Regions from separate parts of the Rhizobium sp. BK661 genome, predicted to be linked through region 3. Evidence: predicted binding sites of a transcription regulator. Region 3 holds the regulator's gene; each other region holds the start of a gene.
What was found. Region 3 encodes LexA, which represses DNA repair genes until DNA is damaged. Its sites were predicted from a motif close to TGTTCNNNNTGTGTTCNG; they were not measured.

Region 1: a site for LexA is predicted at 1,354-1,371, ahead of FHX16_RS21415 (ribonuclease T2 family protein). Genes of this name have one in related genera too.
Region 2: a site for LexA is predicted at 3,652-3,669, ahead of FHX16_RS08090 (ImuA family protein). Genes of this name have one in related genera too.

Annotation. Positions count from the first base shown of each region.
Region 1 covers NZ_JANTYT010000012.1:7,912-15,292, forward strand. Annotated here, with positions in the region: gene FHX16_RS21405 (DMT family transporter) at 1-281, opposite strand, end outside; gene FHX16_RS21410 (alpha/beta hydrolase) at 298-1,227, opposite strand; gene FHX16_RS21415 (ribonuclease T2 family protein) at 1,385-2,122, shown strand; gene FHX16_RS21420 (hypothetical protein) at 2,198-4,003, shown strand; gene ettA (energy-dependent translational throttle protein EttA) at 4,135-5,784, shown strand; gene FHX16_RS21430 (metalloregulator ArsR/SmtB family transcription factor) at 5,954-6,976, shown strand; gene metF (methylenetetrahydrofolate reductase [NAD(P)H]) at 6,981-7,381, shown strand, end outside.
Region 2 covers NZ_JANTYT010000002.1:359,986-367,366, forward strand. Annotated here, with positions in the region: gene FHX16_RS08055 (pyridoxal-phosphate dependent enzyme) at 1-252, shown strand, start outside; gene leuD (3-isopropylmalate dehydratase small subunit) at 314-922, opposite strand; gene FHX16_RS08065 (glyoxalase/bleomycin resistance/extradiol dioxygenase family protein) at 1,060-1,488, opposite strand; gene FHX16_RS08070 (hypothetical protein) at 1,598-1,840, opposite strand; gene FHX16_RS08075 (CoA ester lyase) at 1,953-2,861, shown strand; gene FHX16_RS08080 (DUF1737 domain-containing protein) at 2,875-3,081, shown strand; gene FHX16_RS08085 (metallopeptidase family protein) at 3,090-3,527, opposite strand; gene FHX16_RS08090 (ImuA family protein) at 3,690-4,637, shown strand; gene FHX16_RS08095 (DNA polymerase Y family protein) at 4,648-6,093, shown strand; gene FHX16_RS08100 (error-prone DNA polymerase) at 6,093-7,381, shown strand, end outside.
Region 3 covers NZ_JANTYT010000009.1:122,827-130,207, forward strand. Annotated here, with positions in the region: gene gltA (citrate synthase) at 1-1,063, opposite strand, end outside; gene FHX16_RS19125 (hypothetical protein) at 1,254-1,475, opposite strand; gene FHX16_RS19130 (ComEC/Rec2 family competence protein) at 1,567-3,810, shown strand; gene lexA (transcriptional repressor LexA) at 3,791-4,507, opposite strand; gene FHX16_RS19140 (VOC family protein) at 4,708-5,592, shown strand; gene kdsA (3-deoxy-8-phosphooctulonate synthase) at 5,589-6,431, shown strand; gene eno (phosphopyruvate hydratase) at 6,573-7,381, shown strand, end outside.

The sequences.
Region 1 (7,381 bases), on a different contig from region 3:
GAGACCATCGAGATCGTTATGATGGCGCCGCGGATGGCATGAAAGATGTTGGCGCGCCACGAGAAGCCCTTCCAGCTTCCGCGCCAGACAACGATCGGCAGCATGCAGAGGGCCTGGACAACAAACCGAGCGCCTGTGATTTCCGCCGCGGGAATCGTCGCGATCGCAAGCTTGGAGAAGATGTCGATGATCGGCGATACGAGCACCGATAGGAACATCAGCAGAATGCCGGTCGAAACCTCTGAAGCAGAAACGGGACGGGAAGAAATACCATGGCTCATCGCGAAATCCTTCGGTTCAGGATCTCGCGATCGCTTCGTCGCACCAGTCGGCGAATGCGGCGATGGCCGCGTCCGCTCCAATTTCATTCAGCGTTTCGTGGCGCATGTCCTGATATATCTGTGTCGTGATACGGGAGAAGCCATGCGCTTTCAAATGGTTTGAAAGCCAGATCACCGCTTTTCCGCCATCCGTCGCCGGATCCTGCCCGCCACCAACAAGATGGATCGGTGTCTGCTTCGGCAGACGGTCCAGATGCGGCGTTTGCGGCGCGCGAAACGTCAGTTCGAAAATATCGAGCCAGAGGGAAACGGAGGCATCGAAGCCGCACAGCGGGTCGGCGATATACTTGTCGACCTCGACAGGGTCGCGGCTTAACCAGTCGAACTCCGTTCGACGATTGGCAATGGACTTTCCCCAAGTGCCGAAGGTGAGCTTCGGCAAAATGCCGCTTGGCACATCGGAGCCCTTCAAGGCCCGTTCGGCCAGCAGGATCGCTTGTGCTGCCCGCCCTGCGACGCCTGGGCTAAAATTGGAGTTCCAGACGGCGACGGCGTCATATTTCTCGGGATGGGTCACAGCAGCGTTCAGCGCGATGAGACCTCCCATCGAATGCCCGAAAACGATGACTGGCAGGCCGGGATACTGTGCCACAGCGCGGTCGCGTACGGCAGAGACGTCATCGATCACCTGCCTGACACCATCGCGGCGGGCAAAGCGTCCGATCGGAGCATCCGCAGCAGTCGTCTCGCCATGTCCACGGTGATCGAAGGCAAAGACATGATAACCACGCGTCGCCATCGCCGCCGCAAAACCGGCGTAGCGCTTGGAATGCTCGGCCAACCCATGGGAGACAACGATAATTCCGCGTGCCTCGGATTGTGCCGCTTCATGATGAAAGCCGAGCGAGGCGTTCGCCGTTTCAAGGCGTTGCGTATCTGCAAACATCAAATCCTCCCGTCTGCGCGAGAAGATCAGATCGTCCGCGAAATGCAACACATCCCAATATTTATGCGACTGGATTTTAGCACCCTAGGGATTGAGGGTTGTGAAAACAGACCCACCATGATTTCTTGTTCATGAATTGTTCCTGGGAGGGATGAAGATGAGCAATCCATTTCTGCGCACGGCTTTATTCCTGATTGCGATCACGACTGCTGGCACCGCTGGAGCCCAGGATGCGGGTGGAAGGACGCGCTTCATTTTGGCAGCCAGCTGGCAACCGGCCTTCTGTGAAACCAACCAGCGCAAGCCGGAATGCAGCAGTCAGACCAAGGACAGGTTTGATGCGACCAATTTCTCGCTGCACGGGCTTTGGCCGATGCGCAAGGACTATTGTGATGTCTCGGGCACGCTGCGGACCGCGGACAAGGAAGGTAACTGGAAGAAACTGCCTGAGGTAGAGCTTTCGGCGGAGACCAAAGCCGCGCTTGAGAAGGCGATGCCTGGAACGCAATCCGGGCTGGAGCGCCATGAGTGGATCAAACACGGTACTTGCACAAAGATGAGTGCCGACGACTATTTTGCGACGTCGGTTCGCCTCATCGATCAGCTGAACGCCTCTGCTGTCCGCGATCTTTTCGCTGCCAACATCGGCAAGCCGCTGACGGCGGAGGCGATCAAGGCTGCGTTCGACAAGAGCTTCGGCCCGGGCGCCGGCGATCGGGTCAAGATGAGTTGTCGGCGCGCCGGCGGCGGAGGCCGTGTCATTGACGAGCTCACGATCGGCCTGTCGGAGGACGCCACCTCGAATGACGGAGCGAGCCTGCGCGACCTCATTCAAGGGGCAGGGCGAACCTCGTTCGGCTGCGATCAGGGCGTCGTGGACGCTGCTGGGTTTTAGTGTTTTTGCTCATGTAGCCGAATATTAATCGGATTGGATTAATGTCTGGCCGCTGTTTGCTGGGGCGAGTGCGGAATGGATGCAGTTCTATCGCGAGCCGACTTGAAGGTCTTGCCTGACAGCAGGCCATTTCTGCGCACCTTTCTCACAGTCTACATCACAGGGCTTGCCATTGTTCTGTTCGATCTCGCCGACGGGGTGTTGTTCCTCGGTGATCTCGATGACCAGATGCGTGAGTTGCAGATCCGGTATCTGATGTCGCCGGATGGTCGGTGGTTCGATCTTACGCTGCCGTTCATTTCAATGCCCGAAGCTTACGTTTCGCCCTGGTCGAGATTGATCGATCTACCTTACGCGGCAATAGCGACGTTGCTGCGGCCGTTCATGCCCATCGATCAGGCTATCTCCTTCTCTTTCCGCATCTGGCCGCCGTTGATGCTCGCCCTTTTCTGCCTGCCGGTTGCGTCCACCGTGAAACGGTTGATGGCCGATCAGCCGACGTCGCGCTTGTCGTCGTTGCTGATGTTGATGCTGATGACAATTCTCATGGCGGTTGCCGTGTTCGAATTCTCGCCGGGCCGCATTGACCACCACGATGGCCAACTGGTCGCGATGATGCTTATGGTGTCCGGTCTTGTTCGCTGGGATCAGTTGGGCGGCGCGCTCGTGGGGGGCGCTGCGGCGCTCTCCATCGTCATCGGACTGGAATGCCTGCCGCTGGTCGTTGTTGCCTACGCCGGGCTGGTCCTCTGCTACATTGCCGGCGTCAGGGATGCGCGGGCGATGATTATTGCCAGCGGTCCCGCAATGAGTGCCGTCGCCGGTGCTGCCGCGCTTGCCTTCATTGGCCCGGACGGCATCGTTTCGACGCAATGCGATGCCTTTTCCGCACCCTATCTGTTTCTGTTGATCGGAATGTCCGCCACCCTGTCCTGCGTAGTTTGGGTGGTGCCGGATCGCTCATCGATCTTCGCAAAAATCCTATGGCTGGGCCTGTCAAGCGCATTCGTCCTTGGCCTGGCTGCGTGGTATTTTCCACGCTGTCTCGGCGGCCCCTATCAGATGATCGATCCGGTATCGCGCGCGTTTTGGTTCTCTCGCATTTGGCAGGAGAACAGCTTCCTCTACCTTTACGAGAGTGCGCAATACTCCACCGTTGCGCTGCTGGCGCTTTCCACTTGCGGTGCCCTTCTGGCTGCACCTTACGTCGCCGCGCAGATACGACAGCAAAAGTTCGGCGTGGGGGTTGCATTCGCCGTGGGTCTTGCCTCCCTGCTTCTGACGTTTGACGTCTTGCGGAACATCCGCTTTCCGATTGCGCTCATACCGCCGTTTCTGCCAGCGGCGATTGCCTATTATCTAAATGCCCGATCGCCAACGCGAGGAGTGCGAGTGGCTGTCGGATTTGCCCTTGCATCCGTTCTTGCGCCAGCGGTTCTTTGCCTTGTCATCCGACCGCCGATGCACGTATTCGATGCGGTCGATTACATGACGGCCAGCGACTGCGACGGCGAGGATTTCGGTGTTCTGAATTCGGTCGCCGCGGGACGAATTGCGCTTCCTCAGGGCATCGCGTTGCGCGTGTTATTCGCACGTCCTGCAGGATTTTCTGTCGGCGCAGTGCCATTCCACCGTGCGTCGCCCGGTATGAGACGCATGTTCGAGGCCTTCACCTCGTCTGACGCGGCGGTCCGCCGCGCGGCGTTGGAGCCCTTCGACTATGTGGCTGTATGCCGATTTCCGCTGGCGGCCGATCTACAGCAGGCTCCGCTCTATGCGGCTTTGGCGGCTGGGAAAAGTTGGCCGGGTCTCGAGAGGGTTCCTTATGCGAAGCCGAGCGATTTCCAACTCTTTCGCATCGATCACGCGAAGCTTTGGTAGTGACGCCGTCCCTCTGCAAAATGTCCGCAAGGCCACAAAAGCCTCTGGTTTTTAGCCTTCGCGCGTTGCTCCTTGAGCCCAATTCGCCTACATAGCGGCAAACTTAAATCCCGCCGCGGAGCGAACAATCAATGGCACGTCAGTTCATCTATCATATGGCCGGCCTCAACAAGGCGTACGGCAACAAGAAGGTGCTGGAAAACATCCACCTTTCTTTTTATCCTGATGCCAAGATCGGTATCCTCGGACCAAACGGCGCCGGTAAGTCGACGGTACTACGCATCATGGCCGGCCTCGATAAGGAATACACCGGCGAGGCCTGGCTTGCTGAAGGTGCCACACTCGGCTACCTCGCGCAGGAACCGCAGCTCGATGCCGCCAAAACCGTGCTCGAAAACGTCATGGAAGGTGTTGCTCCGAAGAAGGCGATCCTCGATCGCTATAACGAGCTGATGATGAATTATTCCGACGAGACGGCGGAAGAGGGCGCCAAGCTCCAGGACGTCATTGACAGCCAGAACCTCTGGGACCTCGAAAGCCAGGTCGAAATGGCCATGGACGCGCTGCGCTGCCCGCCAGGCGACTCTTCGGTCGAGAAGCTCTCCGGCGGCGAAAAGCGCCGTGTAGCGCTCTGCCGCCTGTTGTTGGCGCAGCCCGACCTGCTGCTGCTCGACGAACCAACCAACCACCTCGACGCCGAGACGATTGCCTGGCTTGAAAAACATTTGCGCCAGTACCCCGGCTCCGTCCTGATGATCACCCACGATCGCTACTTCCTCGACAATGTCACGGGCTGGATCCTCGAACTCGACCGTGGTCGCGGTATCCCCTACGAGGGCAACTACTCCGCCTATCTGCAATCGAAGGCCAAGCGCATGCAGCAGGAGGGGCGCGAAGAGGCCTCCCGCCAGAAGGCAATCAGCCGCGAGCAGGAATGGATGGCCGCCAGCCCGAAGGCCCGCCAGGCGAAGTCCAAGGCGCGTATCCGTGCCTATGACGAGTTGGTCGCAGCGGCAGAGGCCCGTCGCCCCGGCGATGCGCAGATCGTCATCCCGGTCGGCGAGCGTCTTGGCCAGGTCGTCATCGAAGCCGAGAACCTCACCAAGGGCTATGGCGATACGATGCTCATCGAAAACCTCACCTTCAAGCTGCCGCCCGGCGGCATTGTCGGTGTCATCGGTCCGAACGGCGCCGGCAAGACGACGTTGTTCCGCATGATCACCGGCCAAGAGAAGCCCGATAGCGGCGACATCCGGATCGGCGAGACTGTCGATCTCGGCTATGTCGACCAGAGCCGCGATGCGCTCGACGGCAACAAGACGGTCTGGGAGGAAATCTCCGGCGGCAACGACATCATCAAGCTCGGCAAGCACGAAGTGAACTCGCGCGCCTATTGCGGGGCTTTCAACTTCAAGGGCGGCGACCAGCAGCAGAAGGTCGGCACGCTTTCCGGCGGTCAGCGCAACCGTGTCCACCTGGCCAAGATGTTGAAGGCCGGTGGCAACGTCATCCTGCTCGACGAACCGACCAACGACCTGGATACGGAAACGCTCGCAGCCCTCGAGGACGCGCTCGAAAGCTTCGCCGGCTGCGCTGTCATCATCAGCCACGATCGCATGTTCCTCGACCGCCTGGCGACGCATATCCTCGCCTTTGAGGGCGACAGCCATGTCGAATGGTTCGAGGGCAACTTCGAGGACTACGAGAAGGACAAGATGCGCCGTCTCGGCGTCGACTCGATCAATCCGCACCGCGTGACCTATAAGCGCCTGACGCGCTGATCGCCAAAGAGCGACTCCAGCTATATGAAAGCCCCGGTTCGCCGGGGCTTTTTTTTGCGCGCACCTATGTCGTGATCCGAGCAGCTAATTTCGTGAATGGATGGAATTCCAGCTTGCCACACCTATTCAAATCACATAAAGATATCTTTATATGTTGATTGGATCGGGTATGGGTGAGCCTATCAGACTTGGATTGGATGCTTTGGTGGACGTCCTCAGGGCGGCCGGCGAGCCGACGCGTCTGCGTCTTCTGGCTCTGCTGGCGGCGGGCGACCTGACCGTGACCGATCTTACGGAAATCCTTGGCCAGTCCCAACCGCGTATTTCTCGTCACCTCAAGCTGCTGGGCGAAGCGGATCTGATCGACCGCTACCAGGAAGGCGCCTGGGCCTATTTCCGCCTTCGGCAGGATGGCAAAGCGGCCGCTTTCGTGCGCAGCCTGCTGGCGCATGCCTCCGAGAACGACCCCGTCGTCCTTCGCGACAGCGAACGGCTGGCGACGGTCAAACGTCAGCGGGCCGAGCGCGCGCAGGCCTATTTCAGCCGCAACGCGGCGGAATGGGACGAGCTTCGCCGCCTGCACGCCGCCGATGAAGAGGTCGATGCCGCCGTCATACGGTTGCTCGGCAGCCAGCCGATCGACTCGCTTCTCGATCTGGGCACCGGGACAGGACGCATCCTCGAGCTTCTATCTGGCCTCTATCGCCGGGCGATCGGCGTCGACGCCAGCCGCGACATGCTGAGCGTGGCGCGCGCCAACCTCGACAAGTCAGGGATCACCAAGGCATCCGTTCGTCACGCCGATATCCTGAATTTGCCGTTCGAGGCGCAGGATTTCGACGTGGTGACGATCCATCAGGTGCTGCATTTCTTCGATCAGCCGGAGATCGCAATCGGCGAGGCCGCGCGCATGCTGCGGCCAGGCGGACGGCTTCTTATCATCGATCTTGCCCCACACGGGCTGGAATACCTTCGCGACGAGCACGCGCATGTTCGCCTCGGCTTCTCGCATCAGTCGATGTCCGACTGGCTGCGCAAGGCCGGGCTGGATGTCGAGCAGGTCGTCGATCTTCACCCGGGTCATCAAAGCGGGCAGGGGCTCACCGTCACTGTTTGGCTTGCGCGCGACCCTCGGCGCCTCACGGCCTCAGCCGTGAGTGAAGGCGCCGAACCCATACTTGCCGGGAGATAATGAAATGGCTTTGAACAGCGACGCGCGCCGCAAGATCGGCATTTCCTTCGAGTTCTTTCCGCCGAAGTCGGAAGAGATGGAAGGACAACTGTGGAACGCGGTCAACGAGCTGCAGGACTGGAACCCGGACTTTGTGTCGGTGACCTATGGCGCCGGTGGGACTACCAAGGCACCAACGTTGGCGACCGTGTCGCGCTTCCTCGCCGAAACCCCGCTTGCCACGGCGTCGCATCTCACCTGCGTCGGCGCGACGAAGGACGAAACGCACAGCGTGATCGACAGCTTCCGCAAAGTTGGCGTCAAGCACTTCGTTGCGCTTCGAGGCGATGCCCCTGGCGGCGTCGGCGCACCCTACCAGCCGCATCCCGGCGGCTATGCGAATGCAGCAGCACTGGTTGCCGGACT
Region 2 (7,381 bases), on a different contig from region 3:
CACGTCTTCAACCTGCCGAAACACCACCCGATCGAGAGCGTGACGGTGACCGACGCACAGGCAGTCGCCGCCTGCATCAAGTTCGCCGATGCCTATCGCATCCTGGTCGAACCCGCTTGTGGCGCAGCGCTCGCGGTCGCCGACGTCCATGCCGATATCCTCGAGCGGTTCAAAAATCCGCTGATCGAGGTCTGCGGCGGCATCGGCGTTTCCATGGAGAAGCTTAAAACGTGGAAAGAGCTGTTGCTGTAAGCCGACCAAAGAAAAAGCCGGGCAAAAGGCCCGGCTTTGACGACTGGTATGTTTTCCAGGACTACGCTGCCCAGGGGCGCGATGCCGTGTTCTTGGCTTCGAAGCTGTCGATCGCCTCGCCCTTCTCGAGCGTCAGGCCGATATCGTCGAGGCCGTTCAGTAGGCAGTGACGCTTGAACTCGTCGAGATCGAACTTGATCGAGCCACCGTCCGGACCGGTGATCTCGAGGTTTTCCAGATCGACCGTCAGGATCGCGTTGGAGCCGCGCGAGGCGTCATCCATCAGCTTGTCGAGGTTTTCCTGGCTGACCTTGATCGGCAGAATGCCGTTCTTGAAACAGTTGTTGTAGAAGATGTCGGCAAAGCTGGTCGAGATGACGCAACGGATGCCGAAGTCGAGGAGCGCCCACGGCGCATGCTCGCGCGACGAGCCGCAACCGAAGTTGTCGCCGGCAACGAGGATCTTTGCATTCTGATAGGCGGGCTTGTTCAGCACGAAATCCTGGTTCAAGGAGCCGTCTTCATTGTAACGCGCTTCAGCGAAAAGACCCTTGCCAAGACCCGTGCGCTTGATCGTCTTCAGGTAGTCCTTCGGAATGATCATGTCGGTATCGATGTTGACAACCGGCAGAGGGGCAGCAACGCCCGTCAGCTTTGCGAATTTGTCCATGGCCTGGCTCCAATGTCAGCAGACGTAGTTTTGTTAATCTGCGTTTAGTCCAGATTTCGACCGAAATGAAGGAAAATTTATATCGTCTATGCGGCTGCGCGCGGATTCGACGCACAGCCGCCATGGTCGTCATGAGATCAGTTTGCGTTCGCTGGCGCATTCATCGCCCAGAGAACCCCGAAAGGGTCGCGGAGCTGACCGTATCGATCACCCCAGAACATCAGCTGGACGGGTAGGATCACCTCGGCGCCGGCGGCAACGGCGCGGTCCCACCAGAAATCGATGTCGTCGATAACAAGCTGAAGCGTGAAGCCCTGATGCTTTTCAAAGGGATGACCATGCTCGGGATAGGCATCACAAAGCATCAACGAGCTTCCGTTGATGTAGAGGTGGACATGCATCGTCCGCCCGTTTTCGTCAGGCGGGACGACAAACGCCTCCTCAGCACCAAATGCACGCTTGTAGAATTCTGCGGCCTTCAGCGCGCCGTCGACCGTGACATAAGGCAGCAAGCCATTCTTGACCGGTGGCATCTTCATCGTGCCGGTTTCCGTTGCAGTATCCATACTGTCCTCCATGATTTGATTGGTTCGGGTAAAACCCTGACCTTTCAAAGACGCGGGAAGATCAGTCGAGCCGACAGCGATGCAAAATTTTTCTGGAAGCGACCTGAGATTAGAGGTCGATGATCGTGCCGCGCCCGTCATTCCAGATGCGCATGTTCTCGCCGGAATGTGGTTTTGCCTTGGCTGTGGCGCGGACCGGTGCCGGCTTCATCTTCAGCGAAAGCGCGCGGCCAACCATAAGCACCGTCAGGATACCACCGACTGCCAGCGTCACGGAAAATGTGACGAACGCCAGCGCAACGAAGGCGGTGATGCCTGCGAGCAGGAGGAAGACGGAACGAATGCTTTGCATGGTTTTAGACCTTTCTTCGGAAAGGAATGTGGTCCTTCTTTTCTTTCTCTGCAAGGTGAGCATGGCTTTTTGTTGTCTTGCCACCTGTCATAAAGCTTGGCACACATTTGTGATGACCCGCAATTCTCCGACTCGTTCCTTGAACCTGCGCCGCTCGGTGCTGAGCGTCCCTGCCATCAATGCGCGCGCCCTGGAAAAGACTCATGCGCTCGATTGCGACGCCGTCATCTTCGATCTCGAGGACTCCGTGGCCCCGGAACGGAAGGAGGAAGCCCGCGAGAATCTAAAGGCCTTTTTTTCGGGCGCTCCTCTTGTGAACAAGGAGCGGATCATCCGCATCAATGCGCTGGATTCCACATTCGGAAATGCGGACATCGAACTGGTATTGGCACTGGAGCCGGATGCCGTACTCCTGCCGAAAGTGGACGAGCCTCAGGATGTGATGTCCATAAGCGACCGGCTTGCCGATGCCGACGCGCCGGAAAGCCTCCGCATCTGGGCGATGATCGAAACACCCCGTGGCATTCTGAACGCGGCCGCGATTGCCGAAGCTGGGCGCACGCCTGGCTCACGGCTCGATTGTTTCGTCGTCGGCCTCAACGACCTGCGCAAGCAGACCGGCGTCCTGCCACAGCCGGGCCGTACCTATCTCGTGCCCTGGTTGATGCAGGTGGTACTTGCCGTGCGCGCCTATGGCCTCGACGCGATCGACAGCGTCTTCAACGATTTCAAGGATGCCGATGCCTTCGATGCCGAATGCGCGCACGCCCGCGCCATGGGCTTCGACGGTAAGATGCTGATTCACCCGGCTCAGATCGAAGCCGCCAACCGGCATTTCGGCCCGGATGAGGCGGCAATTGCCGAGGCGGAGGCGATCATCGCCGCCTTTGCCGACCCCGCTGCAGATGGCCTGAATGTCATCAATGCCAATGGTCGGATGATCGAGCGGCTACACCTTGTCCAGGCGGAAAGTCTGGTTCATAAAGCCCGCCTGATTGCAGAACGCCAAACGGCGAAGTGAAAGACGACTTTAGATGAAGCTTTATCGCCTTCTGACCGGCCAGGATGATGCCGCTTTCTGTCACCGCGTAACCGACGCCCTCAACAAGGGCTGGTCGTTGAACGGCTCGCCGTCGCTGACCTTCAACACCCAGACCGGCCAGGTGATTTGTGCTCAGGCGATCGTCAAGGAAGTCGAAGGCAAGGATTACCACCCGGACATGAAGCTGTCCGAACAGTAAGCGAAGGCTTAGCGTTCGGCCGCCTCTTCGGCGCTCGCCTCGATCCGTTCCATGTCGTCGTCGCTAAGACCGAAATGGTGGCCGATCTCATGGATGAGGACGTGAGTAATGATGTCGCCCAGCGTCTCATCGTTCTCGGCCCAGTAGTCGAGGATCGGCCGCCGGTAGAGGCGGATACGGTTCGGCAATTCGCCGGTTTCCATTGTGAAACGCTCGGAGATGCCTCGGCCTTCAAAGAGGCCGAGAAGGTCGAACGGCGTTTCCAGCGCCATGTCCTCGAACACGTCGTCGTCAGGGAAGTCCTCGATCTCGATCGTCAGATTGGTGGTCAGTGAGCGAAACTCTTCCGGCAGGTGGCTGTACGCCTCCATTGCCAACGACTCGAAAGTACTGATCGTCGGAGCGTGGCGATCCTGCCAATTATCGCTCTGGTCTATGCGGGCCATAAAAATTCCCTTCCTTTGCCGCCCATATAGAACCTTTGCGTACGATTTTCGAGAGCGGAATCAAAGGCAGGAATAAATTCACATCGAATGCCTGTTGACTCTTTCGCCCGCCTCTGGAATCCATAAGAACATAACAGGAACATATGAGACTTGGAGAACGTCATGGCACAGTCGGCCGTGACGCGCGAGCGGCTTTTTGCGCTCCGCGAAACCATTGCAAAGCTTGAAGGAAAGCCCGCGCCGGCCTTGGCTGCAGCGCAAGGCGAAGCCTTGGCCGAAAGGGACCTCTCCACCAACAACGACAGTGGCCTGCGTCTTCCTCTTGGAATCCCCGCGCTCGACGAGGCAGTTGATGGCGGCCTGCCGCTCGACGGGATCACCGAGGTTCGTTCCGACCTCTTACGCGAAGCCGGCGCTGGCAGTGGCTTCATGCTGGCGCTTGCCGCCATGCTGCAGCGCCAAGTGGAAGAGAGCCACAGTGCTTCGCTGCCGATCCTCTGGATCGCAGACATCGTTTCCACGATGGAAGCAGGCGTCCCCTACGCCGTGGGCCTGCGCGATTTCGGCCTGAAACCGGACCAGTTCTTCTATGCCAGCCCACGCAAGCTTGAAGATGCCCTTTGGCTTGCCGAGGCCGCAGTCGAAAGCGGCGTCTTTCCTGCGACGATTCTGGAGGTTCGCGGCAATCCGAAGCCCTTCGGCCTGACGGAAAGCCGTCGTTTGAGCTTGCGGGCGAAAGCATCTAAACGCCCGCTTTTCCTGTTGCGGCAAGCTGGAGAGGAAGAAGCCAGCAGCGCTTGCTTCCGCTTCCTTGTGGCACCCGCGCCGGCACAGGCGCGACCCTTGCCGGATGGCACGATGCTGGGCGGTAGCATCGGCAATCCGGTTTTTCATCTCACCCTGGAGAAGAGCCGCAACCCGGCTCCCCTCTCCTTTCTACTGGAGTGGAACCCTCATGACCGCCGTTTTTTCGCCGTCTCCCGATCAGTCGACCCTCGCCTTCCAGACGAACGCGCAACGCATTCTGGCACTCCACTTTCCACATCTTCCAACCGACCGGATATCAAGAAAGAAATGGGGGCTCTCCTGGCGTTCGCGCGGACGTCCTGAGGCCGCACCGATCGTCTGTTCTAGCCGTCTCAACAATACCATGCGGCTCACAGCGCTGGACGAGGCAGCCGAAACCCTCAATCTCCGAAAGCACATGGGCGTCGCCGAAGCCCGCGCCATCCACCCCACGCTTGATGTGATCGAGGACGACCCGGCCGCCAACCGGCGCTTCCTGGAAGCGATTGCCGATTGGTGCGATCGCTACACTCCGCTTGTCGCTCTCGATGGCGTGGATGGCCTGTTTCTGGACATAACCGGCTGCGCCCATCTGTTCGGTGGTGAGACGTCCCTTCTCAAGGATATTCTCGCAAGACTCTTCCAGATGGGAATTGACGCCCGCGGCGCGATCTCTTCCTCACCTGGATTGTCCTGGGCCATCAGCCGTTTCGGCCAAGGCGGCATCATCGAGTATGGAGAGGCCGAACAGGCGCTGGCCCCCTTGCCCGTCGCGGCCTTGCGTCTAGAGGAAGAAACGATAGGAGGCCTGAACAAGATGGGCCTTAAATATGTCGGCGATTTGCTGACCGCGCCGCGCGCCCCGCTCACCCGCCGCTTTGGCGGAACGGTGCTCTTGAGACTCGATCAGGCGCTTGGAACCGATGAGGAACCGGTTTCTCCACGCCTGCCCGTCGCAAGCCTCTCGGTCGAACGTCGCCTGATTGAGCCGATCGCGGCCGAAGACGATATCCTTGCGCTCACCGACCAGATTGCCGTCTCCCTGAAGCCCTTGCTCGAAGCGCGTGGCGCCGGCGGCCGCATCTTCGAACTGGTGCTGTTCCGTGTCGACGGCAAGGTGTTTCGGATTTCTGCCGGAACCGCGCAGCCCTTGCGGGAGCCCAACCGCATCGCCGCCCTCTTTGCCGAACGCCTGCAGGCAATTCACGACGATTTCGATGCCGGTTACGGATTCGAGATCCTTCGTCTCAACGTACTCCTGCACGAGGACTTCGTGACCTCGCAGGGGGATTTCGAACACCGCCAGCAGAAGGATGCCTCTCTTGCTGCCTTCGTGGATCGGGTTTCCGCCCGCCTTGGAGAAGACTGCCTGCAAACCTTCCAATTGCGGGAGAGCCACATACCGGAAAGAGCCTCCGTTACAGTGCCAGCGATCGATCATCTGTCCGCCCCGAAAACCCGGGAGGGACATCCACCGCCGGCCAGGAGCGAGCGGCCCATCCGGCTATTGCGGAAAGCGGAGCCGATGGAGGCCTTTGCCATCGAAATTCCCGATGGCGCACCAGCGAGCTTTCATTGGCGACGCATGCAGCACCGTGTCTTGAAGAGCGAGGGACCGGAGCGACTGGCAACGGAATGGTGGCTAGATGGTGCGGAAGCTGCGGATCGAGACTATTTCCGGATCGAGGACGATAAGGGACGTCGCTTCTGGATCTATCGCCAGGGCCATTATGAGCGGGACACCGCACAGAGCTGGTTCATGCATGGGATCATTGCCTGATGTCCGCCTTCTTCGAAATCGGCGCAAGGAGCAATTTCTCCTTTCTGGAGGGCGCCTCCAAGCCCGAGGAGATGATCGTTCAGGCTGCCGTTCTGAAGCTTGGAGGCCTTGGCATTGCCGACCGAAATTCAGTTGCGGGTGTCGTCCGGGCCCATGCCCAGGCAGAGGCGATCCGGAAAAAGTTCGAACGAATGAGAGCCGGGCTTCTGGAGGAGCGCGAGAAGAAGGACATCATTCCCGATCCGATCCGTTTCCAGCCGGGAGCCCGTCTGGTTTTTACAGACGGAACGCCTGACATTCTTGCCTACCCCCGAAATCGTCGAGGCTGGGCGCATCTTTGCCGGTTGCTGAGCAACGGAAACCTGAGAGCCGAGAAGGGTAAGTGCATTCTGTCGGAAGAGGATCTGATGGAATGGGGCGACGGCATGATGCTTGCAATCATTCCGCATCCATCCATTGCCGATGATAACAATCACGCCGCTTTCGAAGCCTGTCTGGAGCGGTTCAGAAGACGCTTCCGGAAAAACATCCACATGGCGCTCGCTCCCGCCTATGACGGCCGCGATAAGCGCATGTTTGCGACCATCGCCATGCTGGCGGACCGCAACCGCATCCCGCTGATCGCAACCAACCAGCCGCTCTACCACGATACCGCCCGCCGCCCTCTCGCCGATATCGTGACATCAATCCGGGAGCACGTTTCCATTCCCGTGGCTGGCTTTCTCCTGGCTCCAAATGCCGAACGCTATCTCAAGAGTGGCAGCGAAATTCTGCGCCTCTTCAGAGACTATCCGCAGGCAGTCACGAACACAGCGAAGTTCTTTGGCAGCCTTTCCTTTTCGCTCGACGAACTGGAACACAATTACCCCTCCGAGAATGACGAGGGGGAAACGCCTTATGAAACACTGGAACGCCTGACCAATTCAGGTGCAGCAAAGCGCTTCCCCGACGGCGTACCTGAGAAAGTTCAGAAGAACATTGAGTACGAGTTGGATCTCGTTCGCCGGAAGCAATATGAATCATACTTCCTGACGGTCCATCGGATCATCCAGTATGCCCGGCACGAGAGGAGGATCCTCTGCCAGGGGCGCGGCTCCGCTGCAAACTCGGTGATTTGCTATTGCCTGGAGATAACCGAGGTCAATCCGGAGAAGAGCACCCTGCTTTTCGACCGCTTCCTCTCGATGGACCGCGACGAGCCGCCTGATATCGATGTCGATTTCGAGCACGAGAGGCGCGAGGAGGTCATCCAGTATATCTATCAGACGTACGGCAAGGAACATGCCGG
Region 3 (7,381 bases):
TGAAGTACTCGTCAGTCAGTGCAATGCGCTCGAGTTCCATCGCCACTTCGAGCAGCGGATCGTCCTTGACGCCCAGCTCGCCGAGAACTTCATGCGTCGTCTTCTGCATGATCTTGGCGCGCGGATCGTAGTTCTTGTAAACGCGGTGACCGAAGCCCATCAGGCGGAACGGATCGTTCTTATCCTTGGCGCGGGCGATGTATTCCGGAATGCGGTCAACGGTGCCGATTTCGGTCAACATGTTCAGCGCTGCTTCGTTGGCGCCGCCGTGAGCCGGGCCCCAGAGGCATGCAATGCCGGCTGCGATGCAGGCAAACGGGTTCGCGCCCGACGAGCCGGCAAGGCGGACGGTCGAGGTCGAGGCGTTCTGCTCGTGGTCGGCGTGCAGGATGAAGATGCGGTCCATTGCTCGCGAGAGCACCGGATTAACGACATATTCCTCACAGGGAACTGCAAAGCACATGCGCAGGAAGTTCGAGGCGTAGTCGAGATCGTTCTTCGGGTAAACGAAGGGCTGGCCGATGTGATACTTGTAGGCCATGGCGGCGAGTGTCGGCATCTTGGCGATCATGCGCAGGCTTGCCACCATGCGCTGATGCGGATCCGTGATGTCGGTCGAGTCATGGTAGAAGGCGGACAGCGCGCCGACACAGCCGCACATGACAGCCATCGGATGCGCATCGCGGCGGAAGCCCGTAAAGAACCGGCTCATCTGTTCATGCACCATCGTGTGATGCGTGACGCGATAGTCGAAATCCTTCTTCTGGGCAGCGGTCGGCAGTTCGCCGTAGAGAAGCAGATAGCAGACTTCGAGGAAGTCGCCGTGCTCGGCAAGCTGTTCGATCGGATAGCCGCGATGCAATAGCACACCGGCGTCGCCGTCGATGTAGGTGATTTTCGATTCACAGGATGCGGTCGAGGTGAAACCAGGATCGTAAGTGAAGGAAGCCGTGTTCTTGTAGAGGGCGCCGATATCGATGACATCAGGACCGATCGTGCCGCTCTTGACGGCGAGATCGACTGATTTGTCACCGATTTTCAGTGTTGCGCTTTGTTCCGTCATTCTGATCCTCCAAACTGGCGGGTGGCGCCATAAAAGCGCCATAGGGTTAAGCGTCGTCGATGATTGCTATATGATCGCGCGCCTAATGCCAAGTTACCGTGATGCCATTTTGTGCATCGCAGTATCAACTTTTGGGCACTGCTGCGATGAGCCCTGCGCATAGCAGAAGCCGATGATAATCCTTGGCTTTTCAGCGTTCAGATTTTCCTTCAGATTTCAATCGATTATTATTGCCCGACGCCTCGATAGCTTGCATTGTGGTTGCAAGGGCGGCTGTTTTTTGGCGCAAATGCATGCCGGGGTTGAAGCCATTTGAAGTAACGAAGGCCGTGCCTGCCGCGGATGCTTCCGCGCGTGCAGCGGAGCCGTCTCTCCTGTTGAATCGATCGGCCGCCAAGCTGTTGCCGGCCATGCGCACGCAGTCCTCCATCGCGTGGCCGACACGGATCAAAGCTGCGACACGGGACTGGGCTTCATGGCTCCAAGGTTCCGCGACAGCGGAGATGGAACATGGACGGTTGTTTCTGTTCTCGCCGGTCTTCCTCGGAGCCGGCGCCGTCCTCTGGTTCGAACTCGCAAGTGACCCTCCCACGATGCGCTTGATGGCATGGGTTGTTGTGTTGGCACCTGTTGCAATGGCGGCGGGCCAAGGGCGTCCGTTTGTCCGGAGTTCAGCACTGGCCGGCTTGCTTTGCGTCGCGGGAATGCTTTCGGCCCAATACGAAACGCGGAGCAGGGCGACCGTCATACTGGATACGCCCGTCACCACAACGATCACTGGTCGGGTCGAGCGTCGGGAGGGGGATGGCGCGGGTCGTTGGCGCTATATCCTCTCCATTTCCGGCACTCAGTCGCCTCAGATTAGGCGGCCGCCAGACCGGGTTTCAGTCGTCGCGCGTGGGCAGAAAGAACCGTTCGAAATCGGGGAGTGGTTGACGGGACGGGCACGATTGACCCCGCCTGCGGGACCGGCGCTGCCTGGGCTCAACGACTTCGCCTTCAGCGCCTATTTCGACGAGATTGGCGCGAACGGTTTCTTTTATGGTTCGCCAAGCGTTTCAATGCCGCCAGCGGTCGGCACACCATCGATTTCGGAGCGCGGAGCCAACTGGCTGGATGGTCTTCGAAGCGGAATTGGAGACCGCATCCGTGGAATCCTGCCGGGCGACACCGGCGCCTTTGCGGCGTCGCTTGTCACCGACGAGCGGCGCGCGATCTCGCGGGAAACCACCGACGCGCTGCGACAGGCGGGTCTGGCGCATATCGTGGCAATCTCCGGTCTCAACATGGCGCTCTCCGCGGGTATCTTCTTCGTCGGCCTACGCCAACTGCTGAGCCTGTTTCCATCCGTTACGCAGGCGTACCCGACCAAGAAGATTGCAGCTGCTGGCGCGCTCGTCGCCCTGACAGCCTATTACATGATCTCGGGCTTTGCGGTCTCGGCAGAGCGAGCCTTCATCATGATGGCGATCATGCTGGCCGCTGTATTCTTCGACAGGCCGTCAATCAGTCTGCGCAACATTGCCCTATCGGCTTGGGTGATTCTGCTCTTGTCTCCATCCGAGGCGCTAGGCGCGAGCTTCCAGATGTCATTTGCGGCGACTCTTGCGCTGGTTGCCGGTTATGCGATGTGGTCGAAGCGAGCCGCGCGCGAACATCCCTTGCTGCAAGTCAGGGCAGTGAAGCCCGTAGTTTTTGTCGCACGCTTCTTTGCTGGCATCCTCCTTTCCTCAATGATCGGAGGCTTCTCGACCGCGCTCTTTGCAGTCGAACATTTCCATCGGCTCAGCGCTTATGGATTGCCCGCAAATCTCATGGCCATGCCGGTAATCTCCTTCGTGGTGATGCCTATGGGCATGTTCGCGATGCTGCTGACGCCGTTTGGCCTCGATATCGTTCCCTGGAAAATCGCCGGCTTCGGGCTCGAAATTGTGATCGCCATTGCAAAGATGGTCTCGGGATGGGGCGGCAACGTCGATATCGGCCGATTGCCGGTTTGGTACTTTCCTGTCGCCGTCGCAGGCTTCCTCGTGCTTGCGCTTCTGCGCACCAGACTGCGGTACCTCGGCGCTGTTGCGATCGCGTTGGCAACTCTGCTCGTTGTGCTCGCGCCGTCCAGACCGGCGCCAGATTTCATCATTGCCGAGGATGGCGGTCTCGTCGCGATTGTCGACAATCAGGTTATTGCTTCCAACCGGACGCGCCCACCCGACTTCATTTTCGACCAATGGCGAAGGGCTCTGGTTGCGGAGCAAGCCCGGCCGCCGCTCCTGATAGAGGGTGTCAAACCAGTCCGCCGGCGAGACGGCGACGGCAAGCCTCGGAGGCTCTCGGCCGACGAATTGCATAACGCTCGCAACGCGTTGCGGCAGGTCGTTGCGAGAGGCGTTGAGAACCGTTTCGTCTGCCTGAAAGGCGCTTGGTGCACAGCGGCGCACGACAGCGGCTACGTTCTGACGATCATCGAAGATCCCGCCTACGTCGGCGCTGCCTGCGACACCGCCGACATCGTCGTTACGCCCGCTCGTCTGCGCGCAAACGAATGCCGGTCAGGTGCATTGTTGTTCACGGGCGAAACCTTGCGCCGCTCGGGTGCGGCAGAGATACGAATAGACGAACAGGGAACGCCTGTCGTGACGACGGCCTATACGACACTTGACCGGCCCTGGATGCGGCATCGGGCATACAATTGGCGAAGCGGCACCTTCGACGGAGAGCCGCCTGTCTTTAGTGATAGCGGCGAATGAGGCCGACCAGCTTGCCCTGAACCTTGACGCGATCGGGTCCGAAAATACGCGTTTCATAAGCCGGGTTCGCAGCTTCAAGCGCGATCGAAGCGCCCTTGCGGCGGAAGCGCTTGAGGGTTGCTTCCTCGTCATCGACAAGTGCGACAACAATGTCGCCGGCGTTGGCGGTGCTGCCGTTGCGGATAATCACCGTATCGCCGTCGAAGATGCCGGCCTCGATCATCGAGTCTCCCTTCACCTCGAGCGCATAATGCTCGCCTGGGCCAAGCATGTCGGCCGGAACCGTGATGTCGTGCGTATTGTTCTGGATTGCAGAAATTGGCACGCCTGCAGCGATCCGCCCCATAACAGGTACAGAGGCCGAATTGCCATTGTCCGCATGCGCGGCCGGCTTTGGCGGCGCCACCGGTTGAGGTTTGCCAAGGCTGCCCTCGATCACGCTCGGCGAGAAACCGCGGCGCGGCTGGAGACTGGGATTATATGCCTCTGGCAGCTTGATGACCTCCAAAGCGCGGGCTCGATTCGGCAGTCGGCGAATGAAGCCGCGTTCTTCCAGCGCCGTAATCAGGCGGTGGATGCCCGACTTCGACGCGAGATCGAGAGCGTCCTTCATTTCGTCGAAAGATGGGGGGACACCGGACTCCTTCATTCGTTCGTGAATGAAGAGAAGAAGCTCCTGTTGCTTGCGCGTCAGCATCGAAGTTGAACCCCAGAGTTGTGAAACAAAGCCAGAACAGACACTATATGTTCCATATGTGTTCTGCAAGTACCTAAATTTTCGTAAAACTTGCCTGCAACTTGTTCAGTTTTTGCGTCGCTTTTGAGTGAATGCGGAGAAGGGGGTTGCATTGTTCTCTTGCCCGGCGCACATCTTCGCAAATCCCCGGGGAGTTTGCCATGAGCGAAGCACATCCGCTGGACCACATTGTGCTGCCGGTGTCCAACATCAGGCTTGCGCGCGAGCGCCTCGGAATGCTGGGATTCACCGTCGCGCCAGATGCGCGGCACCCGTTCGGAACAGAGAACGCCTGTATCTTCTTCGCCGACGAAACTTATCTGGAGCCGCTGGGCGTCGCCAGCCTCGAACTGCACGAGGCGTCGGCGAGGAAGGGCAACGTCTTCACCGCGCGTGACCGTGCCTTTCGGTTTCGATGCGGCGAGGATGGACTGTCCGCAGTTGTCTTCGCGACGGGGGACGCCGACCGCGACCACGCTAGATTCCTTGCGGAGAAGATCAACGGCGGTGAGATGCTGCAGTTCGAGCGGCCGATGAAGATGCCCGACGGCTCGGAAGCCATTGCTGCATTCAAACTCGCGTTCGCAGTTGACCTGCGCGCACCTGATTTCTTTTTTTTCACCTGCCAGAGGGTCAATCCGCTGCCTGCCGATCGAAGGGCGCTGCAAGTGCACCCAAATGGCGTGGGCGGGATCGCGGAGATCGTTCTTGGCGCGCCGGACCCAAAGGCGTTTGCGCCATTTGTGCGCGCCGCGGCGCACGGCCTGACGGTGATCAACGAGGCCTTTGGTGTGAGTGTTGCAACGCCCAACGCCAGGATCATCGTTCTGTCCCCCGATGGACTGGATGCCTACTTCGATATTTCTGCACCCTCAGACGATCGCGGCCTGCGCGGCGTTGCCGTTGTTTTCAAGGTCGGTGATCTCGCCGTGACAGAAGCGCATTTGGCTGCTAACGGGATGACCTACACGCGCAAGAACAATCGAATTCTGGTGAAGGCAGCGCCCGGGCAGGGTGCGCTCTTCGCCTTCGAGGAGAAACGATGAGCCAGACAAATTCCGAAGTCGCGGTCGGCGAAGGCGCCGGCCGCGTCACCTTTTCGAATACCGGCAAGCTGTCGCTGATTGCCGGACCGTGTCAGATGGAGAGCCGCGAGCATGCGTTCATGGTCGCCGGTGTATTGAAGGAGCTTTGCGACAAGCTTGGTATCGGCCTTGTCTACAAGTCCTCCTTTGACAAGGCGAACCGGACATCGCTCTCCGCTCAGCGCGGCATCGGCCTTGATAAGGCGCTGGAGGTTTTTTCCGACCTCAAGAAGGAATACGGTTTTCCTGTCCTGACCGACATCCATACCGAGGAGCAGTGCACCGAGGTGGCGACGGTCGTCGACGTCCTGCAGATCCCGGCCTTTCTCAGTCGCCAGACAGACCTGCTGGTCGCAGCCGCCAAAACCGGTCGCACAATCAACGTCAAGAAGGGCCAGTTCCTTGCCCCTTGGGATATGAAGAATGTCTTGAACAAGCTCAATTCCAGCGGCAACCCGAATATCCTGCTTTGCGAGCGCGGCGCTTCCTTCGGCTACAACACGCTGGTCTCCGATATGCGCTCGCTGCCGATCATGGCGGCGATGGGCGCCCCTGTTGTTTTCGACGCCACCCATTCGGTGCAGCAGCCCGGAGGGCAGGGTGGTTCCAGCGGCGGTCAGCGCGAGTTCGTGGAGACGCTGGCGCGCGCGGCCGTTGCCGTCGGTGTGGCAGGTGTGTTCGTCGAAACGCACGAAGATCCTGACAACGCGCCGTCTGACGGTCCGAACATGGTCTATCTCAAGGACATGCCGAGGCTTCTCGAAAAGCTCCTGGCCTTCGACGCGATCGCGAAAAGCTGACGTTCAAAAGACTGACATGTTCGTGTAATAGGCCACGCACGAATATCGCTGCGAAGCATGCGCAAAGCGCCATTGTAATTTGCGCATCTTCGATTAAGACGGATTTCAAACGATTTATCCACCCTCAAGCAGGAAAAGCCGATGACCGCAATTACCGACATTATCGCCCGCGAGATTCTCGACAGCCGTGGCAACCCCACCGTCGAAGTCGATGTCTATCTGGAAGATGGCAGCATGGGCCGCGCGGCGGTTCCGTCGGGCGCGTCGACCGGCGCGCATGAAGCCGTCGAAGTTCGCGACGGTGGCAAGCGCTACCTCGGCAAGGGTGTCGAAAAGGCTGTCGAAGCCGCCAACACGGAAATCTTCGACGCCATCGGCGGCATCGATGCCGAAAACCAGATCCAGATCGACAACATCATGATCGAGCTGGACGGCACGCCGAACAAGTCGCGCCTCGGCGCCAACGCCATCCTCGGCGTATCGCTCGCTGTTGCCAAGGCCGCTGCCCAGGCTGCCGGACTGCCGCTCTACCGCTACGTCGGTGGCGCTAGCGCCCACCTCCTGCCGGTTCCGATGATGAACATCATCAACGGCGGCGCGCATGCCGATAATCCGATCGACTTCCAGGAGTTCATGATCCTTCCGGTTGGCGCTGATTCCATCCGCGAAGCCGTTCGCATGGGCTCGGAAGTTTTCCACGTCCTCAAGAAGGAACTGTCGGCTCAGGGTCACAACACCAATGTTGGCGACGAAGGCGGTTTCGCGCCGGGCCTGAAGAGCGCCCCTGAAGCCCTCGACTTCATCATGAAGTCGATCGAGAAAGCCGGCTACAAGCCGGGTGACGATATCTGCCTTGGCCTCGATTGCGCCTCGACCGAATTCTTCAAGGACGGTAAGTATGTCCTCGAAGGCGAAGGCCGAACGCTGGAGCCGGGGGCCATGGCCGAATA